3 linked regions of the Streptacidiphilus rugosus AM-16 genome follow. The protein of the gene in region 3 interacts with the protein of the main gene of each other region in a pairwise test. Links are inferred from orthologs where the notes say so. Each region holds a gene or a part of one and is shown on either strand. Other genes may lie near its edges.

Region 1 (6,778 bases), on a different replicon or contig from region 3:
ATCATGAACATCAGCGCGATCGGCACGCCGGTGGCGAAGCCGCGGTTGCGGAACAGGTCGAGCCGGACCAACGGCTGCCCGCCCCGCCCGGCGACGGCCCGCTCCCAGCGCAGGAAGCCCCAGCCGACCGGCAGCGAGGCGACCAGCATCAGCACCAGCCACAGCGGCCAGCCCTGGTCCCTGCCCAGCAGCAGCGGAACGCTCAGCAGCAGCAGGAAGACCGTCACCAGCCCGACGCCGCCGCCGTCCAGCCTGGTCCCGGTCTCGCTGCGGTCGGCCGGCAGCCAGATCGCCGCGGCGAGCGCCGCCAGCAGCCCGATCGGCACGTTGACCAGGAAGACCGGTCGCCAGGTCCAGCCGAAGAGGTCCAGCGCCAGCAGGCCGCCGCCGATCAGCTGACCGGCGATCGAGGCGATCCCGATCACCGCGCCGAAGACGCCCAGCGCCCGGCCGCGTTCCGCGCCCTGGTAGGTGGTCTGGATGATCGCCAGCACCTGCGGGTAGAGCATCGCCCCGCCGACGCCCTGCAGCACCCGCGCGGCCACCAGCACCGGGACGTCGGGCGCGGCGCCGCAGAGCGCGGAGGCGAGTGTGAAGACCAGCAGGCCCGCCACGAACATCCGCTTGCGGCCGAGGATGTCCCCCAGCCGCCCGCCCGTCACCAGCAGCGAGGCGTAGGCGATGGTGTAGGCCGAGACCACCAGCTCCACCGCGCCGAATCCGGCGTTCAGGCCGGTGCGGATGGACGGGATCGCCACGTTGACGATCGCCACGTCCAGGATCGCCATGAATGTTCCGACCAGCACGATCGGCAGCACCAGCCGCCGACCCAGATCGCTGCGCATCCGCGCACCCCTCCCTCGATCACACCGAACGCCCAATTCTCACGGGGATCGTGCGTGACCGCAGGAGTTTCGATCAAGCGACCGGATCGATCGCGCGACGGCTCAGGCGGCCGGCCTCAGGTAGCCGACCGAGGTCGTCAGCGCCTGGGAGCCCGCCGTGACCGCCGAGGTGGTGACCGGCCCGCCGAGGGCGCTGCCCTTCTGCCACTGGGCCCAGTCCAGGTTCCAGTCGCCGAAGCCGTTGCCGAAGGGCTCCATCTCGTGGCCGGCGCTGTTGATCACCTGCACCAGGTCGCCGCGCCGGAAGGTGTTGTAGAACCACTCGGCGTTGTCGGTGCTCATGCCGGTGCAGCCGTGGCTGACGTTGGCCACGCCCTGGGAGCCGACCGACCAGGGCGCGGCGTGCACGTACTCGCCGCTCCAGGTGACCCGGGTGTCCCAGTAGACGTCCAGGTGGTAGGCGTTGGAGCTGTTGGCGGCGATGCCGACGGTCGAGGAGTCCATGAAGACGTGCTGCTCCTGCTCCAGCACCACCTTGATGCCGTTGCGGGTGGAGAAGCCGGGCTTTCCGGTGGTCACCGGGATGCTCCGGATCTTCTCCCCGTTGCGGTAGACGGTCATGTAGTCGCTGCCCGCGTCGGTGAGCGCGAGCAGCTTGTCGCCGGTGCGGAAGCCGATGGAAGCCGGGGTCCCGCCGTAGAGGCCGTTCGACACCTTGGCCCCGCCCAGGTCGAAGGAGGCCTGGACGGTCGCGTGGGCGGGCCAGTAGCTCTGCGGGCGGAAGTGCAGGGTGGAGTCGTCCACCCAGTACCAGCCGCCGACCACCGAGGGCGTGGAGCGCACGCTGAGACCGCGCTCGACGACCTGGCGGGCCGCGGGGTCGTGGACGGGGTGGTTGAGCTGGACCGTGATCGGCTCACCGACGCCGTAGACGGCCTTGTCGCCGGGCGCGAGCGTGGCGGTGAGGGTCGCGGTCGGAGTGAGCGTGGTGAAGCCCTTCTGCACGCTGCCGCGCCCGTTCCCCGCGCTGTCGGCCGCGGTCACCTTGACGGTGTAGTGGGTACCGGCCGCCAGCGGCCCGGTGGACCGCCAGGAGCGGCCGTCCGCGGCCAGGGCGCCGGCGAGCCTGCGTCCGCTGTCCGTGACGACGGTGACGTCCGTGAGCCGCCCGCCGTGCTCGGCGGTGACGACCACCGGCGCGGCGAGGTCGACGGCCGAGCCGCCGGCCGGGGAGACCTGGACCAGACCGCTCGCGTCGACGGCCTTCACCGGCGCGGGTCCCGATCCGCCGCTGCATCCGCACAGCGCCAGCGGTCCGGCGGCCAGCGCCGTGCCGACGAGGAAGATCCGTGCTGCCTTCATGTCCGACCGCTCCGCCTCTCCGAGGATCCCGGATAGTTCCGACGCCCCGTCACATCGTAGGAAACCGGGACAATCACCACCCGCCCAGTCACCCATCGGAGTGAGACGCCACTCCGCTCGGGGCGACGGGCCCGGAACAAGGCGAAGGGCCGGGCCCCGTGCTCACGCACGGGACCCGGCCCTTTTCGGCTTCGCTCAGCCGCAGTGGATCGTCACTGCGTCTGGTTCTCACCGCGGTAGTACTCGAAGGTCCAGCCGAAGAGGCCGATGAGGATCACCGGCATGGCGAACATCAGCAGCCACCAGCCGAAGATGACGCCCAGGAAGGCCAGGGTGCCACCCAGGCCCAGCGCCAGCGGCTGCCAGCTGTGCGGGCTGAAGAAGCCCTGCACGCCGGCGTCGTCCGAGACCTCGGCCTTGGGGTTGTCGCCCGCCCCGGTGTCCACGCGCTTGGCGGTGAACAGCAGGTAGAAGGCGATGAACGAACCCAGGCCGAAGGCCAGGAAGAGGCAGGTCGTGCCCGTCGGGTCCTTGGACCAGAGGCCGTACCAGATCGCCATGCCCAGTACGAAGACCGCGAAGCCGGCGAAGATCTTGCCCTGCTCCCTCATCGGTCACCCGCCTCCTTCTTGTCCAGTGCGGCCTGAACGTGGGCCGGCACCTCGCCGTGGTTCTCCAGGTAGTCCTGCGCCGCGATCTCCGGGTGGTGCAGGTCGAACGCCGGGGATTCCGAACGGATGCGGGGCAGCGTGAGGAAGTTGTGCCGCGGCGGCGGGCAGGAGGTCGCCCACTCGAGCGAACGGCCGTAGCCCCACGGGTCGTCGACGTCGACCTTCTTGCCGTACTTGGCGGTCTTCCAGACGTTGTAGAGGAACGGCAGGATCGACGCGCCCAGGATGAAGGAGCCGATGGTCGAGATCAGGTTCAGCGTGGTGAAGCCGTCGGAGGGCAGGTACGTCGCGTAACGACGCGGCATGCCCTCGGCGCCCAGCCAGTGCTGCACCAGGAAGGTGGTGTGGAAGCCGACGAACAGCAGCCAGAAGGTGATCTTGCCGAGGCGCTCGTCCAGCATCTTGCCGGTCATCTTGGGCCACCAGAAGTGGAAGCCCGCGAACATGGCGAAGACGACGGTGCCGAAGACCACGTAGTGGAAGTGGGCGACGACGAAGTACGAGTCCGAGACGTGGAAGTCGATCGGCGGGGAGGCGAGCAGGACGCCCGTCAGACCACCGAAGACGAAGGTCACCAGGAAGCCGATGCTCCACAGCATCGGGGTCTCGAAGCTCAGCGAGCCCCGCCACATGGTGCCGATCCAGTTGAAGAACTTGACGCCGGTCGGAACGGCGATCAGGAACGTCATGAAGGAGAAGAACGGCAGCAGCACCGCGCCGGTGACGTACATGTGGTGCGCCCACACGGTCACGGACAGACCGGCGATCGCGATGGTCGCCGCGATCAGGGACTGGTAACCGAACATCGGCTTGCGGGAGAAGACCGGCACGACCTCCGAGATGATCCCGAAGAACGGCAGCGCGATGATGTACACCTCGGGGTGACCGAAGAACCAGAACAGGTGCTGCCAGAGGATGGCGCCACCGTTGGCCGGGTCGAACACGTGCGCACCGAACTTGCGGTCGGCCTCCAGGGCCAGCAGCGCGGCCGCCAGGACCGGGAAGGCCAGCAGCACGAGCACCGCGGTGAGCAGCACGTTCCACACGAAGATCGGCATCCGGAACATGGTCATGCCGGGGGCACGCATGCACAGGATCGTGGTGATGAAGTTCACCGAGCCGAGGATGGTGCCGAAGCCCGAGAGGGCCAGACCCATGATCCACATGTCGCCGCCGACACCAGGGCTGTGGATCGCGTCCGACAGCGGCGCGTAGGCGAACCAGCCGAAGTCGGCCGCACCCTGCGGGGTGAGGAAGCCACCGACGGCGATCAGCGAGCCGAACAGGTACAGCCAGTAGGCGAACATGTTCAGTCGCGGGAACGCGACGTCGGGGGCACCGATCTGGAGCGGCATGATCCAGTTCGTGAAGCCGGCGAAGAGCGGCGTCGCGAACATCAGCAGCATGATCGTGCCGTGCATCGTGAACGCCTGGTTGAACTGCTCGTTCGTCAGCACGCCGCCGTCCGGCTGCGCGAGCTGCGCCCGCATGGTCAGCGCCAGGATGCCGCCGACCAGGAAGAACGCGAACGACGTCACCAGGTAGAGGGTGCCGATCGTCTTGTGGTCGGTCGTCGTCATCCACTTGATGATCGACGTACCGGCCTTCTGCCCCTTGGCCGGGCGACTCGCGGTGGCGGTTCCCCCGCTGAGCCCATGGGGTTCATTGAGGATGGTCATTTCTGGAGGTTCCCTGCTCCCGTGGTCGTGATGCCGGACGGAACGTTGCCGGCCTGCCCCTTGGCGCGGAGCGCCTGGAGGTGGGCCTGGTACTCGGCCGGGGTGACCACCTTGACGTTGAACAGCATCTCCGAGTGGTCGACGCCGCAGAGCTCGGTGCACTTCCCGCGGAAGGTGCCGAGCACGGTCGGGGTCACCTGGAAGTGGTTCACCACACCGGGGATGACGTCCATCTTCATGAGGAAGTCGACCGGCCAGAAACCGTGGATCACGTCGCGCGAGGTCAGGTCGAACTCGACGGACTCACCCTGGGGCAGCCACAGCGTGGGCGGCTGGCCGGGCGTGCCGACGTCGTAGGCGCCGGGGCCGTTGTCGTTGACCGCCGTCTGGTCCTGGTGCGCCTGCATCGAGTACTCGTAGTTGAACGCCCAGCTCCACTGGAAGCCCACCACGTTGATCTGGTGCATCGGCTTGTCGATCTTGGTCAGGTTCGTCTCGTCACGCGCGGTGTAGTAGAAGAACACCGACACCATGATCAGCGGAACGACCGTGAACAAGGCCTCGAGCGGCATGTTGTAGCGGAACTGCGGCGGCACCTCGACCTTGGTGCGGCTGCGCCGGTGGAACATGACGCTCCACAGGATCAGCCCCCAGACGAGCGCCCCGACCGCCAGGGCGGCGATCCAGGAACTCTGCCACAGGAAGAGGACCGTGTGGCCCTGCTGATCCCTGGGCACGGGCAGGCCAAGCCGGGGCAGGTCGCTGGACGAGCAGCCTGTGGCGGTGGCAAGGACGAGGCCCAGCGTCAGCGCTGAAAGCAGCTTCCGCCGCATCGAGCGCCGCGGCGAGCGGTCGGAGCCGTTGGGACTCACGTAGCGCCTTCCCGAAGTCTCGCCCGCTCACCAGCCGACCGAAGAGACCGCGGAGATCTCTCCGGGATTCCCGATGGCGTGGTCACGGGCAGGGTTTGGATGTTTATGCGGCCCAAACCCTACTCCAGCCGAATCGAAGGTTCGCGGGCAGGTCCCACTAACGCGCCGATCATCCCCCCGGACGGCGGCCGGACGCGACGAATCGCAGGTCAGAGCAGGTATGAACGCCGCCACCGCGCAGCGGACGACACGCCGGGGGGCCGCCTCCTGACAGAGCATGAGCCCGTAATACGATCAGCATGGCGCGGGCGCCGCCGTCGGTCCGCCGACGGGTGCTTCGGCGACCCCGGCGGACAGCTGACACTCTGCCACCGACCCGCTGGTTACGGTGGGACGGTGCCGAACTTCGACGTCGCGTCCACCGCCCCGCTGCATCCGCTGGCCAGGCAGGCCCTGCTCTCCGCGCTCGACGAGGGCTGGGCGGACCCGGCCAGGCTCTACCGGGACGCCCGCCACGCGCGCATGCTGCTGGACGCCGCGCGCGAGAGCGTCGCCTCCGACCTGGGCGTCAGGGCGGACGAGCTCAGCTTCACCGCTTCGGGTACGCAGGCGAACCATCTCGCCGTGCTGGGTCTGCTCGCCGGGAATCACCGGAAAGGGCGTCATCTCGTACATTCCGCCGTCGAACACTCGTCTGTGCTGCACGCGGCGGAGCGGCACGAGGCGGACGGCGGTGCGGTGACCTCGGTCCCGGTCGACGCCTCCGGCCGGATCCGGCCGGACGCCCTCCAGGAGGCGGTCGCCACGGCCGGCACGGCGCTGGCCTGTCTCCAGTCGGCGAACCACGAGGTCGGCACGGTCCAGCCGGTGACGGAGGCCGCCGAGCTGTGCGCCGCGGCCGGCGTGCCGCTCTTCGTCGACGCCGCGCAGTCCGCGGCCTGGTCGCGGGTCGAGGGCCCCTGGTCGGCACTGGCCGCCTCCGCGCACAAGTGGGGCGGCCCGGCCGGCGTCGGCGTCCTCGCGGTCCGCAAGGGCGTCCGCTACCGTCCGCCGTTCCCCGCGGACGAGCGGGAGGGCGGCCGGGTCCCCGGCTTCGTCAACGTCCCCTCGATCGTCGCCGCGGCGGTGGCGCTGCGCGCGGCCCGCGAGGACGCGGCGGCGGCCGACGCGCGCCTGCGGCCCCTGGTGGACCTGCTGCGCGACCGCGTCCCCGCGCTGGTCCCCGACGTGGCCGTGCTGGGCGACGCGGAGCGCCGCCTGCCGCACCTGCTGACCTTCTCCTGCCTGTACGTGGACGGCGAGTCCCTGCTGGGCGCCCTGGACCGGGCCGGCTTCGCGGTCTCCTCCGG
Region 2 (7,891 bases), on a different replicon or contig from region 3:
GACCACCGGCATGGACCCGATCGCGCGCCGTGCCGTCTGGTCCGCCGTGGACCGCCGCCGCCGTGCGGACGGCACGACGGTGCTGCTGGTCACCCACAACGTCATCGAGGCGGAGACCGTGCTGGACCGGGTCGCGGTCATCGACGAGGGGCGGGTCATCGCCTGCGACACCCCCGGCGGCCTCAAGGCGATGGTCGACGGCGACGTCAGGCTGGACCTCGTCTGGCGCGAGGAGGCCCCCACCGCGCTGCCGCTGGTCGCGGCGCTCGCCCGCCGGGCCTCGGTGAACGGCCGCCGCTGGACGGTCCGGGCGACCCCGGAGGAGGCGCGCGAGCTGGTCGCCGAGGTGACCTCGGGGCCCGCGTTCGCCGCCCTGGACGACTTCTCGCTCAGCACGCCCAGCCTGGAGGACGTCTACCTGCTGCTCGGCGGCCGACACGAGGGGTTCGAGAAGTGAGCACGGTGTTCCCGCTGGCTCCGCGCGCCGCGCTGCTCCCCTCGCTGGGCGCGGTCTACCGGGCCCAGCTCTCCCGGGCCAGGGTGGCCAGGATTCCGCTGATGTTCGTGGCGACCTTCCAGTCGCTCGGCATCCTGGTCATGATGCGCGGCGTCGTCGGCGCGCACGACACCGAGGCGGCGCGCGATGTCGTCGCGGGCTCCAGCGTGCTGGTGGTCGCCTTCGTGGCGCTGAACCTGCTGGCCCAGTACTTCGGCAGGCTCCGCGCGACCGGCGGCCTGGACCACTACGCGACGCTTCCGGTCCCCGCCGCCTCGGTGGTGCTGGGCACGGCGGCGGCGTACGCGTCGTTCACCGTGCCGGGCACGGCGCTGACGGCCGCGGTCGGCTGCGCGATGTTCCAGCTGCCGTGGGTGCACCTGTGGATCGTGCTGGCCGTGATCCCGCTCGCGGGGGCGGCGCTGGCCGGCGTCGGCGCGGCCTGCGGGCTGCTGGCTCCCCGGCAGGAGATCGCCACGCTGCTGGGCCAGCTCGGCATGTCGGCGGCGCTGCTGCTCGGCGTGCTGCCGGCGAGTCACATGCCGGAGGCGGTCCGCTGGGTCCGCGACCTGCTGCCGTCCACCTACGGAGTCGAGGCCTTCGCCCGGACCTTCGCCGCCCGTCCCGACTGGGCGGCGGTCGGCGTCGACCTCGCCGTCTGCGCGGTCGTCGGCGGGCTCAGCCTCGCCCTGTCCACCTGGGCCTACCGCAGGGCCGCGACCCGCGCCTGACCGGACCGGGTCCGGTCCCGTTCGCGCGTGGCCCGGACGGACGTGCGACCATGTCCCGGTGACAGCACCGAACGCCCCCGAGGGTCCCCGGCCGCAGCACGGCCCGCTCCCCCTGCCCGCCGACGCCACGACGGAGTGGGCGGCGCCCGCCGAACGGCCGAACCGGTCCAGGGAGATCCAGCGGGCGCTTCTCGTCGGCACGGCCCTGGTCGTCGGCTCGGCCCTGGCCGGGCTCCTCTTCGGCGTGCTGTGGCATGCGCTGGCCCCCAGGGTCCCGCTGTACTCGGACGGCTCCGCGGTCTACCTGCGCGACCCCGAGGGCGAGCAGCAGATCGCCGCGGACGCGACGTTCGTGATCATCGGTGCCTGCTTCGGCGTGGTGACGGCGGCGCTGGCCTTCTGGTTCACCCACAAGCGCGGCGGCGCGGGCCTCGCTGTCCCGATCGGTCTGACGCTCGGCGGACTGGCGGCCGGCTGGGTCGCCTGGCAGCTGGGCATCCACATGGGCACGCAGGACATCGTCAAGGCGGCCCAGGCCGTCCCGAAGGGCGTCACCTTCTCCCGCCCCCTCCAACTCGGCGCGAAGACGGCCCTGGTCGGCTGGCCCATGGCCGCCCTGCTGACGCTGCTGGCCGCGACCGCCTTCTTCACCAAGGAGGAGCTGCCCGCGACTCCGTCCCAGGGAGCCCCGGCGGGCGAGTGACCCTCGGGGCCGGGGGCGTCCCGTCGAAGGCGTCGGGCGGTGACTCGGCGGGCCGCGTCGCACGCCTGCGGATCCGGCGCGACCGGGCGCGGAGCTGCTCCGCTTCATCGCCCATGGTCCTGCAGTCGCGGATGCGCGCCGACATGTCCCGGATCAGCGTCCGCGAGCGCGCGTTCGCCACCATGACGGTGGACGTGCTCTACCAGACCCTTCAGGAGAGCTTCCGCGCCCATGTCGGCCGCGCGCTCGGCGCGGGGGCGACGCCGGACGAGTTCCGTGCCGTCGTCCGCGCCACCGCGACGTCCGGGATGACCCGGGCCTGGCGCGCGCTGAACGTCCTCGACGCCCTGCCGGCCGACCTGGAGCAGCCCGGCACGCGCGGCTGAACAAGCCGACGCCCGGACCGCCCGCACAGCGAGGCCGTGCAGGCGGTCCGGGCGAACGGCCCGTGACCTCTCAGGCGACCCAGGCGCCCGCGCCCAGGAGGCCCTTGATGTCGCTGGCGAAGCCGTTCTCCGCGTCCACCAGGAAGCCCAGTTCGAAGAGGACGCTGCGGGTGTGACCCTCCATCAGCAGGCGGACCGGGACGTCACCGGGGTGGGCCTTGAGGGCGCGCTTGAGCTCGGCCACCAGCTGGGCGTTGATCTTCCGCTCGTGGATCGTCAGCTGGATCGGCGGCTTGCCGCCGTGCTCCGCCGCCGAGATGTCGAGCATCTGCATCTCCGAGCCGAAGATGCTCAGCGCGCCGTCGCGCTCGTTCAGCCGGCCCTTGACCGCGACGACGTTGTCCTCGACCAGCATCTCGCTCAGCAGCATGTAGGTCTTGGGGAAGAACAGCACCTCGACCGTGCCGTCACGGTCGGCCAGCGTGATCAGCGCCCAGGCGTTGCCCGCCTTGTTGATGCGCCGGTCCACCGAGGTGATCAGCCCGGAGAGCTTGACCTCGCCCTCCGTCCGGCCGGAGCCCAGCAGTTCGGCGATCGAGGTGTCGCGGTTGCGCGCGAGGATGTGCTCGGCGCCGTCCAGCGGGTGGCTGGAGACGTACAGGCCCAGCATCTCCCGCTCGGTCGAGAGCAGGTGCTTGCGCGGCCACTCCTTCTCGTCGACGGTGAAGTCCAGCCCGATCGTCGGGTTGTCGCTGCCGTCGTCGATCGCCCCGAACAGGTCGTCCTGGCCGATCGCGGCCTGCTTCTTCAGGCCGATGACCGCGTCGATCGCGTTCTCCGCGACCGCGACCAGCCCGCGCCGGGTGTGGTCGAGCGAGTCGAAGGCACCCGCCTTGATCAGCGAGTCGACCGCGCGCTTGTTGCAGACCGGCAGCTCGACCTTGTCGAGGAAGTCCGCGAAGGAGGTGTACTTGCCCTTCGACTTCCGCGTCGCCACCAGCGAGTCGATGACGTTCTCACCGACGTTGCGGATCGCCTTCAGACCGAAGCGGACATCCTCGCCGACGGCGGTGAAGTCGGTCACCGACTCGTTGATGTCCGGCGAGAGGACCCTGATCCCCTGGGCCCGCGCGTCGGCCAGGTAGATCGCCATCTTGTCCTTGTCGTCGCCGACGGAGGTGAGCAGCGCGGCCATGTACTCGGCAGGGAAGTTGGCCTTGAGGTAGGCGGTCCAGTAGGAGACCAGCCCGTACGCGGCGGAGTGCGACTTGTTGAAGGCGTAGCCGGCGAAGGGGACCAGGACGTCCCAGACCGCCTGGATCGCCTCGTCCGAGTAGCCGCGCTCCTTGCAGCCCGCGTGGAAGGGGACGAACTCCTTCTCCAGGACCTCCTTCTTCTTCTTGCCCATGGCGCGGCGGAGCAGGTCGGCCTGACCGAGGCTGTAGCCGGCCAGCACCTGCGCGGCGCGCTGCACCTGCTCCTGATAGACGATCAGGCCGTAGGTGGGGCCGAGGACGTCCTTGAGCGGCTCCTCCAGCTCCGGGTGGATCGGGGTGATCTCCTGCTGGGCGTTCTTGCGCAGCGCGTAGTTGGTGTGCGAGTTCATGCCCATCGGGCCCGGACGGTACAGCGCCGAGACGGCGGAGATGTCGGCGAACTCGGTGGGCTTCATCAGCCGCAGCAGGGCGCGCATGGGGCCGCCATCGAGCTGGAACACGCCCAGGGTGTCGCCCCTGGCCAGCAGCTGGAAGGTGACCGGGTCGTCCAGCGGGATCTCGTCGCAGTCGACGTCGACGCCGCGGTTGGCCTTGATGACCTTGATGCAGTGGTCGATGATGCCCAGGTTCCGCAGACCCAGGAAGTCCATCTTGATCAGGCCCATGGCTTCGCACGACGGGTAGTCGAAGCCGGTGATGATGGTGCCGTCCTTGTCCCGCATGTGCAGCGGGATCAGGTCGAGCAGCGGGGTCGAGGAGAGGATCACGGCCGCGGCGTGCACGCCGGTGCCCCGGATCAGGCCCTCGATGCCCATGCCGGTGTCGATGATCTTCTTGACGTCCGGCTCGTTCTCGTAGAGCGCCCGGATCTCCGTGCCCTCGCTGTACCGCCCGTGCTCGCGGTTGAAGAGGTCCTTGAGCGGGACACCCTTGCCCATCACGTCCGGCGGCATCGCCTTGGTGATCTTGTCGCCCATGGCGAAGGGGTAGCCGAGGATGCGCGAGGAGTCCTTGACGGCGGCCTTGGCCTTGATCGTGCCGAAGGTGTTGACCTGCGCGGTGTAGGCGGCGCCGTACTTCTCGCCGACGTAGCGGACCATCTGGTCGCGCTGGCGGTCGTCGAAGTCGATGTCGACGTCCGGGGGGTTGATGCGCTCGGGGTTGAGGAAGCGCTCGAACAGCAGGTCGTGCTCGATCGGGTCGAGCTGGGTGATGCCGGTCAGGTAGGCGATCATCGAACCGGCCGCGGAACCACGGCCCGGACCGACCGGGATGCCGTTGTCGCGGGCGTACTGGCAGATGTCCGCGACCACGAGGAAGTAGGAGGAGAAGCCCATCGGGTCGATGACGGACATCTCCAGCTCGATCCGGTCCAGGACCTCCTGGCTCGGGTTCTCGCCGAAGCGGCGCTGCAGGCCCTCGCCGATCTTCTGGCGCAGGTAGCTGACCTGCGTCTCACCCTCGGGCACGTCGAACTGCGGCATCCGGTCGACGTAGTCGAAGACCTCGTCGTAGGGCTCGATCATCGACTCGACGAGGAGCGTGTTGTCGCACGCCTCCGGCAGCTCGCGGAAGAGCTCGCGCATCTCCTCGGAGGTCTTGAGGTAGTAGCCGGAGCCGTTGAACTTGAAGCGGTTCGGGTCGTCCTTGTTCTTGCCGACGCCGATGCAGAGCAGGTTGTCGTGCGCGTCGGCCTGGTCCGCGGTGACGTAGTGCGAGTCGTTGGTGGCCAGCAGCGGGATGTTCAGATCCTTGGCCAGCCGCAGCAGGTCCTCGCGGACGTCGCGCTCGATGCCGAGCCCGTGGTCCATCAGCTCGAGGAAGTAGTTCTCCCTGCCGAAGATGTCCTGGTAGGCGGCGGCCGCCGCGACGGCCTCCTCGTACTGGCCGAGCCTGATCCTGGTCTGCACCTCGCCGGAGGGGCAGCCGGTCGTGGCGATGATGCCCTCGGCGTGCTGGGCGATGAGCTCGCGGTCCATCCGGGGCTTCATGTAGTAGCCCTCGATGGAGGCCAGCGAGGAGAGCCGGAAGAGGTTCCGCAGCCCGCCGGCGTTCTTGGCCCACATCGTCATGTGGGTGTACCGGCCACCGCCGGAGACGTCCTTGCCGCCCTCGCCGCTGGCGTCGCCGCCGGACATCCGGCCGCCCTGCTGACCCCAGAAGGTCTGCTTCTTGTGGGTGCGGCTGCCGGGCGCGACATAGGCCTCGATGCCGATGATCGGCTTGACCGGGTGCTTCTTGGCGATCTGGAAGAACTCGTAGGCGCCGAACATGTTGCCGTGGTCGGACATCGCGATCGCGGGCATGCCCTGCCGCTCGACCTCGGCGAACATCTTGCCGTTCTTCGCGGCCCCGTCCAGCATCGAGAACTCGGTGTGAACATGCAGGTGAACGAAGCTGTCGGCCACGGTGGACAGAACTCCCTCAAGGGCGGCGGCGGGGTGTGAAGGAACTACCCTATCCCGCCTTCGCACCGCCGGGGACGGGCGCGCCCAATGTCGCTCACGCCCAGCGTTTCATGCTACTTAGTCTGATATGTCCTGGACCCTGCTCAGTCAGCTGCTCGCCCTCGCGGTGACCATCGGAGCCACGCTGCTCATCGGCTGGCTGGTCGACAAGGGGCTGCAGCGGATCTCCGCACGTCACCCGGAGACCGCCTTCTGGTCGCTGCTGCGGCGCTGCCGCATCCCGCTCCAGTTCGTCGTCTGTCTGGGCCTGCTGCGCGCCGACGCGCTGGTGAGCCGGATCTTCAAGGGCAACGCCGGTGACGTGCAGCACTGGCTGCTGCTGGCGTTGATGGCCTCGGTCGGCTGGCTGGTGGTCAGGGTGCTGGCGGCCGTGCTGGCCGCGTTCTTCGCCCGCTACGAGGCGCTGAGCGACGACGCCGCGCGGGTGCAGCGGGTGCGCACCCAGGTCGGCATGCTGCGGCGGGCGGCGAGCGCGCTGGTGGCGCTGGTCACGGTGGCGGCGATGCTGCTCACCTTCCCCGGCATGCGGACGATCGGCGCCTCGCTGCTGGCCTCGGCCGGTCTGATCGGCATCGTGGCCGGCATCGCGGCGCAGAGCACGCTGGGCAACTTCTTCGCCGGCCTGGTGATCGCCTTCGGCGACCTGGTGCGGATCGGCGACACCGTGGTGGTCGAGCAGCAGCAGGGCACGGTGGAGGAGATCACCCTCTCCTACCTGGTGATCCGGCTCTGGGACCAGCGGCGGCTGGTGGTTCCGGTCTCCTACTTCGTCAGCCGGCCGTTCGAGAACTGGACCAGGGCCGACCCGAAGATCACCGGCTCGATGCTGCTCCACCTCGACCACGCGACCCCCGTCGCGGCGCTGCGGGAGGAGTTCCACCGGCTGCTGCGCGAGAGCAAGGAGTGGGACGGCCGCGACTGGCGCCTGGTGGTCTTCGACACCACCCCCTCCACCATCGTCCTGCGCGCGACCATGACGGCCCGCACAGCGGACGACGCCTTCACCCTCAAGTGCGCGGTCCGCGAATCCCTCCTCGCCTGGCTCCGCGACCAGCACCCCGAGGCGCTCCCCCGCGTCCGCACGGCGGGGTAAGGGGACAGCCCCGCCCCGGCGGGGCACACTTTCGGGTGAGACCACCATCGATCACCTCGATCTGTCCGCGCGGGGCGATAGCTTCCGACACGAAGCAGCGCACACCGACCGACTGACCGGGGGGAAGGCATGGCGCTGATGACCGCCGTCGAGCAGCCCACTTCGGGGCCCTCGTGGGACGAGCTGCTCCGCATGTTCCACGAGGTGGACCAGTCAGCGCCAGAAGGCTGTCGCGCCGAGTTGATCGAGGGGGAAATCCTTGTGACCCCGCCGCCGGACGGCGACCACGAGACTGTCAGCGCCGAGGTCGTCCGGCAGTTCATCTCGAACTCGGAGCTCACGGTGCTCGTCCTGGCCAACAAGGGCCTCGTCGTTCCCGGCGGCCGGTTCATTCCGGACGGCACGGTCTGCGCGCGGGAGGCCTTCCGCCACGCGCGCCCATGGGCTCCCCCCACTGGGGCGCTGCTGGTGTACGAAGTGACGTCGACGCGCCCCGACAAGGACCGCACGGCCAAGCGCCGTGGCTACGCCGCTGCGGCGATCCCCTGCTATCTGCTGATCGACCGGAGCACCGCAACGGTCACCCTCTTCACGGAACCGAAGGGTGCGGACTATCGCGTGCGTGTCGAAGTCGAGTTCGGACAGGCGTTGGGCCTCCCCAAGCCGTTCGGCTTCGACCTGGACACCTCGGTCTTCGAGTAGGTCTCACCCCCGGCGCCGGATCCCGTACCAGCCGAGGGTCAGAGCGGCGGCGATGGGGACGACGAGGGCGATGGTCCAGCGGCCGACGGCGCCGC
Region 3 (6,618 bases):
CACCGCCAGTGCGGCCAGCAGCCGCCGGTCCCCTTCGTCCAGCCGGACCGGGGCCCGGCGTTCGTCCGGGGCCATCGGCGCTTCGGCGTCCGCGGGACGCAGCCGGGCCGTCTGCTCGGCGCTGAGCGGTCCCGACTTGAGCACGATGCTGTTCGCGCCGCCGAAGAAGGTGTGCAGGACGCAGTGCGCGGTCACCCCGACGACGCCGGCCGTCCGCGGCAGCCGCTGCAGCAACAGGCTGTCGTCGTCCTGCCGTTCGGGGTCGACGCGGACCGAGCAGTTGATCTCCGTCCCGCCCGATCCGAGTGTGACCCAGGTGGTGTCCTCGCGGCGCGCGAGCGCCTCGGCCACTGCCACTGCGGCGCCCGGAACGCACTGCACGCGGACGAACCAGCGCACCTCGCCGAGCGCCTCGGGATCGCTCAGTCCGAGCACCCGGGCGGCGCCGCTCGCCCGCAGCCTGGCGTAGCGGCGGGCGACGGTCTGGTCGGAGACCCCGAGCACCTCGGCGATCCGGCTGAACGGCGCACGGCCGTCGAGCTGCAGCGCCTGCACCAGCCCGCGGTCGAGCGTGTCGTAGCCGGGGCCACCGCCCGTCCGGCTGTCGAGATCCACCACCTCAGCGTAGGTGATGTCGAAATCGACCGCAGGAGTGGCGGCGGAGGTGGTTCCCTGGGGCCGGACCCGCAGAGTTGCCGCATGCGTAAATGGATACCCCTGGCGGCCGTCTGCACCGGCGCCTTCATGCTGCTCGTCGACGTCAGCATCGTGAACGTCGCCCTGCCCGAGATGGCGTCCGACCTCAGATCGTCCTTCACCACCCTGCAGTGGGTCGTCGACATCTACGCCCTGGTCCTCGCCTCCCTGCTGATGGCCTTCGGCTCCCTCGGCGACCGGCTGGGCCATCGCCGGCTCTACCTCTCGGGGCTCGTCGTCTTCGCCTCGGCCTCGCTCGCCTGCGCGCTCGCGCCCAGCGCCGCCGTTCTGATCACGGCCCGCGCGGCCCAGGGCATGGGCGGCGCGGCGATGATGACCTCGACCACCGCGCTGCTGGCCGCCGCCTACCAGGGCCGCGACCGCGGCACCGCCTTCGGGGTGTGGGGCGCGGTCAACGGCGCGGCCGCCGCGATCGGCCCGGTCCTCGGCGGGCTGCTCACGGACCAGTTCGGCTGGCGCTCGATCTTCATGGTCAATGTGCCGGTGGCCGTGGTGGCGGTCGCGATGACGCTGGGATACCTGAAGGCGGGCGCGCGCCGCGACGCGGGGGCGGGCGCGGGCCGGCTGGACCTGGCGGGCGCGCTCGCCTTCACGCTCTTCGCCTCGGCGCTCACCTACGGCCTGATCGAGAGCGGCGACAAGGGCTGGGGCAGCACGACGGTCCTGGTCGCGCTCGGCGGCTCGGTGCTCGCGATGACCGCCTTCGTCGGCATCGAACTCCGGGCCGAGCGACCCCTGGTGGACCTCTCACTGCTGCGCAACCGCAGCTTCCTGGGGCTGCTGCTCGGCGGGCTGCTGCTCTCCGCCGCCGCGTTCGCGGAGCTGACCTACACCTCCCTCTGGCTCCAGCAGGCACTCCACCTCAGCCCCCTCGGCGCGGGCCTGGCCGTCTCCCCGATGGCGCTGGCCGCGTTCGTCGTCGCCCTCGCCACCGGCAAGGCGCTGCACCGCAGCTCGCCGCAACTCCCCATCGGGATCGGCCTCCTGCTGATCGGCGGTGGCACGCTGCTGCTGGCCGTGGTCTCGGCGGGCTCAGGCTGGACGGCGCTGCTCCCCGGCCTGCTGATCACCGGCGTCGGGGTCGGCCTGTCCACCCCGATGCTGATGTCCGCGGCGCTGGCCTCCGTCCCCCCGCAGCGCGCCGGCATGGCCAGTGGCGCGCTCAACACGGCACGCCAACTGGGCTACGCCCTGGGCATCGCGGTACTCGGCACGATCTTCCAGGGCCACTTCCGCGGCCACACCCCCCGCACGGCCTTCGCGGCCGGCCTCGACCCCGTCTTCCTCACCGCCGGCGCCGCCGGCCTGGCGGCCGGCCTCCTGGTCCTGGCCCTGGTCCGCCGCACTCCGCCGCCGACGACCCCCCAGTCCAACCCCACTCCGGAACCGGCACGCGCCCGCTGATCCCGCTCCGGAGGAGAATGAGCGCATGAGCGCCGACCGCCGGCCTGCGCGGTGGGGACCACCACCCCTTCTACCAGGGAGGCACGGTTTGCCCGGGATGACCACCGCGTCGACGGAACAGCAGCTGGCCGGCTGCGGGCTGGCCGTGCTGGGGCCCGTCGCCGACACGGGCCTGCCGTCGACCGCGTGGGCGATGCACCTGGTCGCGGGCGTCCATCAGCCCACCTCCGCGGTCCCGCTGGCCGGCGGCCGGTTGGGCGACCGTGTCGACGCCGAGTGGCTGCGCCTGGCGAGGGAGCACGGGATCGTCGACGGTGACGGAGTCTTTCTCGTCGCGCTCGCGCGCGGCCTGCCCTGGATCGAGGTGCGCCTGACCGACGAGACGCGTCTGTCGGAACACCTCACGGGCGCGAACAGGTCTTCGGGGGAGGGGGAGTTCGTCACCATGGCCCGGGACGGCAGCGTCATGTGCGGGGTGACCACCGAAGAGTACGACGTGTGGCTCGTCGTGGACGGCGAGCTGCTGCACACGATTCCGCCGCCGGCTCCGCGCCCGGACGAAGTCGACCTCTCGCAGCTGAACTTCATGCAGCTCAACGTCGTCTTCGCCCCGGAGCGGCTGAAGCCGCCGCACCAGGACGGGTGGGTGTTGCTGGGCCTTCTGCGCATGACGGGCCGTCTCGTCCGCCTGCACGAGCTTCCCGAGCCGGCTGCTCGGCTCCCCTGGTTTCCCGCCTCGGCCGAGACCGGCGTACCCCCTCGTCCGCTGACGGCGGATCAGGTCGGTGAGCTGGGATCGGTCGCCGGGTTCCCCGTCGACGACGGCAAGCTCGCCTACTGCCTCGAGTACCAGTCGGCGGAGACGAAGAGCCGGCAGAACCGGGCGCGGACCCTGCCCCGCTAGTCCACTTCAGGCACGCAGGCGCTGGAGGCGTTCCGACGCGTCGGCGAGGATCTCGTCGCGCTTGCAGAAGGTGAAGCGGACCTGGCTCCGCCCGGCCTCCGGGTCGTCGTAGAAGACGGAGTTGGGGATCGCCACCACGCCGCAGCGCTCGGGCAGGGTGCGGCAGAACTCCAGGCCGTCCTTCTCGCCGAGCGGGGTGATGTCGGTGGTGATGAAGTAGGTGCCCTGCGGCTCGTAGACCTCGAAGCCCGCCGCGCGCAGGCCGGCGTCCAGCAGGTCGCGCTTGCGCTGGAGGTCGGCGCGGAAGTCGGCGAAGTAGGAGTCCGGCAGGCGGAGGGCGTCGGCGATCGCGTACTGGAAAGGGCCCGCGCTGACGTAGGTGAGGTACTGCTTAGCCGTGCGCACCGCCGCCACGAGTTCGCGGGTGCCGGTCACCCAGCCGACCTTCCAGCCGGTGAAGGAGAAGGTCTTGCCGGACGAGGAGATCGACACCGTCCGCTCGCGCATGCCCGGCAGGGAGGCGATCGGCCGGTGGACGGCCGGGCCGAAGACCAGGTGCTCGTAGACCTCGTCCGTGACCACCAGCAGGTCGTGCTCGACCGCCAGCTCGGCGATCTCGCGCAGCTCCTCGGGGGTCAGCACCATCCCGGTGGGGTTGTGCGGGGAGTTGAGCAGCAGCAGCCGGGTCCGCGGGGTGATCAGGGAGCGCAGCCGCTCCAGATCGGGACGGAAGGAGGGCGCGCGCAGCGTGAGCGGGATCCGCTGCGCGCCCGCCATCGCGATGCAGGCCGCGTAGGAGTCGTAGAACGGCTCGAAGGCGATCACCTCGTCGCCCGGCTCCAGCAGGGCCAGCAGCGAGGCCGCGATCGCCTCCGTCGCACCGGCGGTGATCAGCACCTCGCCGTCGGGGTCGTAGTGGAGGCCGTGGAAGCGCTGCTGGTGTTCCGCGACCGCGCTGCGCAGTTCCGGGATGCCGGGGCCCGGCGGGTACTGGTTGCCCTTGCCGGTCAGCACGGCCCGCGCGGCCGCCTCGGCGATCTCGCGCGGGCCGTCCGTGTCGGGGAATCCCTGGCCCAGGTTGATCGAGCCCGTCGCCGTGGCGAGCGCGGACATCTCCGCGAAGATCGTCGTCCCCATGCCCGCCAGTCGGCGGTTCAACAGCGGCCTGTCGCTCATGACCGCAGCATAGGGCCTACGACCGGGGGTGTAGGCCCGATGCCCGAGGCGCCGACCACGGTCCCGCGCGTAGCGTCGATCGGGAGCGAACGATCACGTGGGGCCGGGAAGAGGGAGCACAGGGCGATGCTGGCGAGCGTTCTGCGGGAGTACGGCGGGCCTGAGCGGCTGCGGGCGGAGCAGGTCCCCGACCCCGTTCCGGGGAGCGGGGAGCTGCTGGTGCGGGTCCGGGCCGCCGGAGTGCAGTTCGTCGAGACCCAGGTGCGGTCCGGGGCCATGGCGGGGACGCCGCTCGCGCCGCCGGAGCTGCCGTGGACGCCGGGACGCGAGGTGGCCGGCGAGGTCGTCGCCGTCGGACCGGACGCGGATCCGGCCCTGCTCGGCCGCCTGGTCGCTGGACAGACGGCCGGGCGGGGCGGCGGCTACGCCCAGCTGGCGCTGCTCTCCGCCGCCGAGGCCCACCCGGTGCCGGAGGCGCTGAGCGCCGCGCAGGCGGTGTCGCTGCTCGGCACCGGCCGGACCGCGGTCGCGCTGACGGAGCTCGCCGGGGTCGGGCCCGGGGACACCGTCGTCGTCGAGTCGGCGGCCGGCGCGGTCGGCGCGCTGCTGGTGCAGCTGGCGCGGAACGCCGGGGCGACGCGGGTGGTCGGGCTGGCCCGCGGCGAGCGGAAGCTGGCGCTGGCCGAGGAGTTCGGTGCGGACCTGGTCGTCGACTACGGCACGCCCGGCTGGTCGGCGGCGCTGCGCGCGGCGGGCGTCACCGAGGCCACCGTCGTCTTCGACGGAGTGGGCGGCGCGATCGGCCGTGAGGCGTTCGAACTGCTCGGTGCGGGCGGCCGTTTCGTCGCCTTCGGCTTCTCCGGCGGCGCCGGCACGAAGCTGGCCGAGGGCGAGGCGGACGCGCGCGGGGTCGGCGTGCTCTCGTACTGGGGCCCGCCGGTCGGTCCGCGCGGGCCCGAGGTCCAGCTGCGGCAGACCCGCGACGCGCTGGCCGCCGCCGCGACGGGGGACCTGCGCCCGTTCGTCGGCCTGACCTTCCCCCTGGCCGAGGCCGCCGCCGCGCACCGCGCGATCGAGGCACGCGAGTCCACGGGCAAGACGGTGCTGCTGCCCTGACCCGCGCGCCGCCCCCGCCCGGGCCGGGGCGGCCGAGCCCCCGGCCCGGCCGAGTCCGGTCAGGCCTGGGTCGCCGGGACGCCCTTGACCAGGCGCCGGGTCAGCGTGACGCCGACGCCGCCCGTCGTGCGCTGGTCGTTGTAGAAGGTGGTGACCACCAGCTTGCCGACCCGGGTCGCGACCAGCGTGGTGCCGCCGTTGTAGCCGGGGAGCGTGATCGTCGCCTCCAGCGACTGGTCGCCGACCCCGGCCAGGGTCTTGAACCGCAGCTTCGCCGTCGCCGGCGTGCCGTCGACCGACAGCTTGAAGGTGCCGCACTCGGCGAAGACATGACGCAGCCTGGCCATCACCGTGGTGGCGCCGGTGCCCTCGAAAGCGTCGATCTCCTCGGCGAACTCGTCCCCGTAGGCGTCCTGGTAGTCGCTCTGGGCGAACGCCGCGCTGCCGAGGCCGCCCGCGGCGACCCAGGCGGTGCCCCCGAGCGCCTGGCAGCTCTCCGTCTTCGACATCGCGATGGGGGTGGGCGGGGAGTAGCCGTCGCCGGAGTTCCGCGTGCCCGCAGGGTCGACCTTGAGCTTGGGCAGGTCCTTCGCCGGGAGCAGCCAGCCCGCCAGCTTGGGGCCCTGCGGCAGCCCGTCGGTCGGCGACCCGGCCTGAGCGGCCGCCGAGGACGCCGTCGAGGGGGCCGCCGAGGAACCGTCCGCCGCACCGACGACGGGGCTCGACGAACCGGAGGACCCGCACGCGGTCAGGGCCAGCGCGGCTCCGGCACAGACCGCGCCGGTCAGGGCGCGACGAAGGTGCTTGGTCATGGAGTGGTGAGCCCCTTCCGGGCTGTGATCAGGCAGGGCGGACAGCGACGCGGAGGCGTCGCACCGTTCCGCACTGACCCGGGGTCAACTGTGCGGCGATGACATAAGAGCATGAGCTGTTAAGTGAGTCAACACGTAACTTGTCTGTGAAACCATGACTCGTCAGGGCCGTGTACCATCCCCGTAGTTGTCGGAGGGGGAGACCGGAAACGTGGCCCAGCACGGCGGAACAGACGATCCGAGCACCGGCCCGGCGAGCAGCGAGGTGACCGCGGGCGCGATCGCCCGGCTCGCAGGCGTCGGCCCGGCGGCCGTCAGCAACTGGCGTCGGCGGCACGCCGACTTCCCCCGTCCCGTCGGCGGCACTCCGTCCAGCCCGACCTTCGCGCTCGACGAGGTGGAGCGCTGGCTGCTGGCCGAGGGCAAGCTCACCCGGATCCCGCTGCGCGAGCGCGTCTGGCAGCTCGTGGAACAGCACCCGGCCGGCCC

Evidence for each region. Proteins that work in one complex are often made in the same cells at the same time.
Region 1: the proteins of BS83_RS04525 (region 3) and ctaD interact in binary tests that used the Escherichia coli proteins (3 or more experiments, as listed by UniProt). The link is inferred for Streptacidiphilus rugosus AM-16 from one-to-one orthologs.
Region 2: the proteins of BS83_RS04525 (region 3) and dnaE interact in binary tests that used the Escherichia coli proteins (3 or more experiments, as listed by UniProt). The link is inferred for Streptacidiphilus rugosus AM-16 from one-to-one orthologs.

Annotation. Positions count from the first base shown.
Region 1 is NZ_JQMJ01000004.1:2,057,209-2,063,986, forward strand. Bases 2,187-5,185 are described here. They hold ctaD (aa3-type cytochrome oxidase subunit I), read right to left. Parts: upstream 4,558-5,185; coding sequence 2,815-4,557; downstream 2,187-2,814. Other genes in these bases: BS83_RS18470 (L,D-transpeptidase), read right to left, coding at 2,187-2,207; BS83_RS18475 (cytochrome c oxidase subunit 4), read right to left, coding at 2,420-2,818; ctaC (aa3-type cytochrome oxidase subunit II), read right to left, coding at 4,554-5,185. Also shown: BS83_RS18465 (MFS transporter), read right to left, coding at 1-845; more of BS83_RS18470, read right to left, coding at 948-2,186; more of ctaC, read right to left, coding at 5,186-5,429; BS83_RS18490 (cysteine desulfurase/sulfurtransferase TusA family protein), read left to right, coding at 5,826-6,778. UniProt on the Escherichia coli protein: Cytochrome bo(3) ubiquinol oxidase is the terminal enzyme in the aerobic respiratory chain of E.coli that predominates when cells are grown at high aeration.
Region 2 is NZ_JQMJ01000004.1:1,923,151-1,931,041, forward strand. The notes cover bases 2,187-6,298. They hold dnaE (DNA polymerase III subunit alpha), read right to left. Parts: upstream 5,942-6,298; coding sequence 2,387-5,941; downstream 2,187-2,386. Other genes in these bases: BS83_RS17875 (carboxymuconolactone decarboxylase family protein), read left to right, coding at 2,187-2,316; BS83_RS17885 (mechanosensitive ion channel family protein), read left to right, coding at 6,069-6,298. Also shown: BS83_RS17860 (ABC transporter ATP-binding protein), read left to right, coding at 1-457; BS83_RS17865 (ABC transporter permease), read left to right, coding at 454-1,227; BS83_RS17870 (hypothetical protein), read left to right, coding at 1,286-1,930; more of BS83_RS17875, read left to right, coding at 2,044-2,186; more of BS83_RS17885, read left to right, coding at 6,299-7,094; BS83_RS17890 (Uma2 family endonuclease), read left to right, coding at 7,233-7,796. UniProt on the Escherichia coli protein: DNA polymerase III is a complex, multichain enzyme responsible for most of the replicative synthesis in bacteria. This DNA polymerase also exhibits 3' to 5' exonuclease activity. The alpha chain is the DNA polymerase catalytic subunit.
Region 3 is NZ_JQMJ01000003.1:240,535-247,152, forward strand. What follows is about bases 2,117-4,955. They hold BS83_RS04525 (pyridoxal phosphate-dependent aminotransferase), read right to left. Parts: upstream 4,202-4,955; coding sequence 3,032-4,201; downstream 2,117-3,031. Other genes in these bases: BS83_RS04515 (MFS transporter), read left to right, coding at 2,117-2,121; BS83_RS04520 (hypothetical protein), read left to right, coding at 2,219-3,025; BS83_RS04530 (zinc-binding dehydrogenase), read left to right, coding at 4,328-4,955. In the rest of the region: BS83_RS04510 (Lrp/AsnC family transcriptional regulator), read right to left, coding at 1-615; more of BS83_RS04515, read left to right, coding at 700-2,116; more of BS83_RS04530, read left to right, coding at 4,956-5,317; BS83_RS04535 (hypothetical protein), read right to left, coding at 5,377-6,129; BS83_RS04540 (N-6 DNA methylase), read left to right, coding at 6,341-6,618. UniProt on the Escherichia coli protein: Shows aminotransferase activity with methionine and histidine as substrates, and to a lesser extent also with phenylalanine.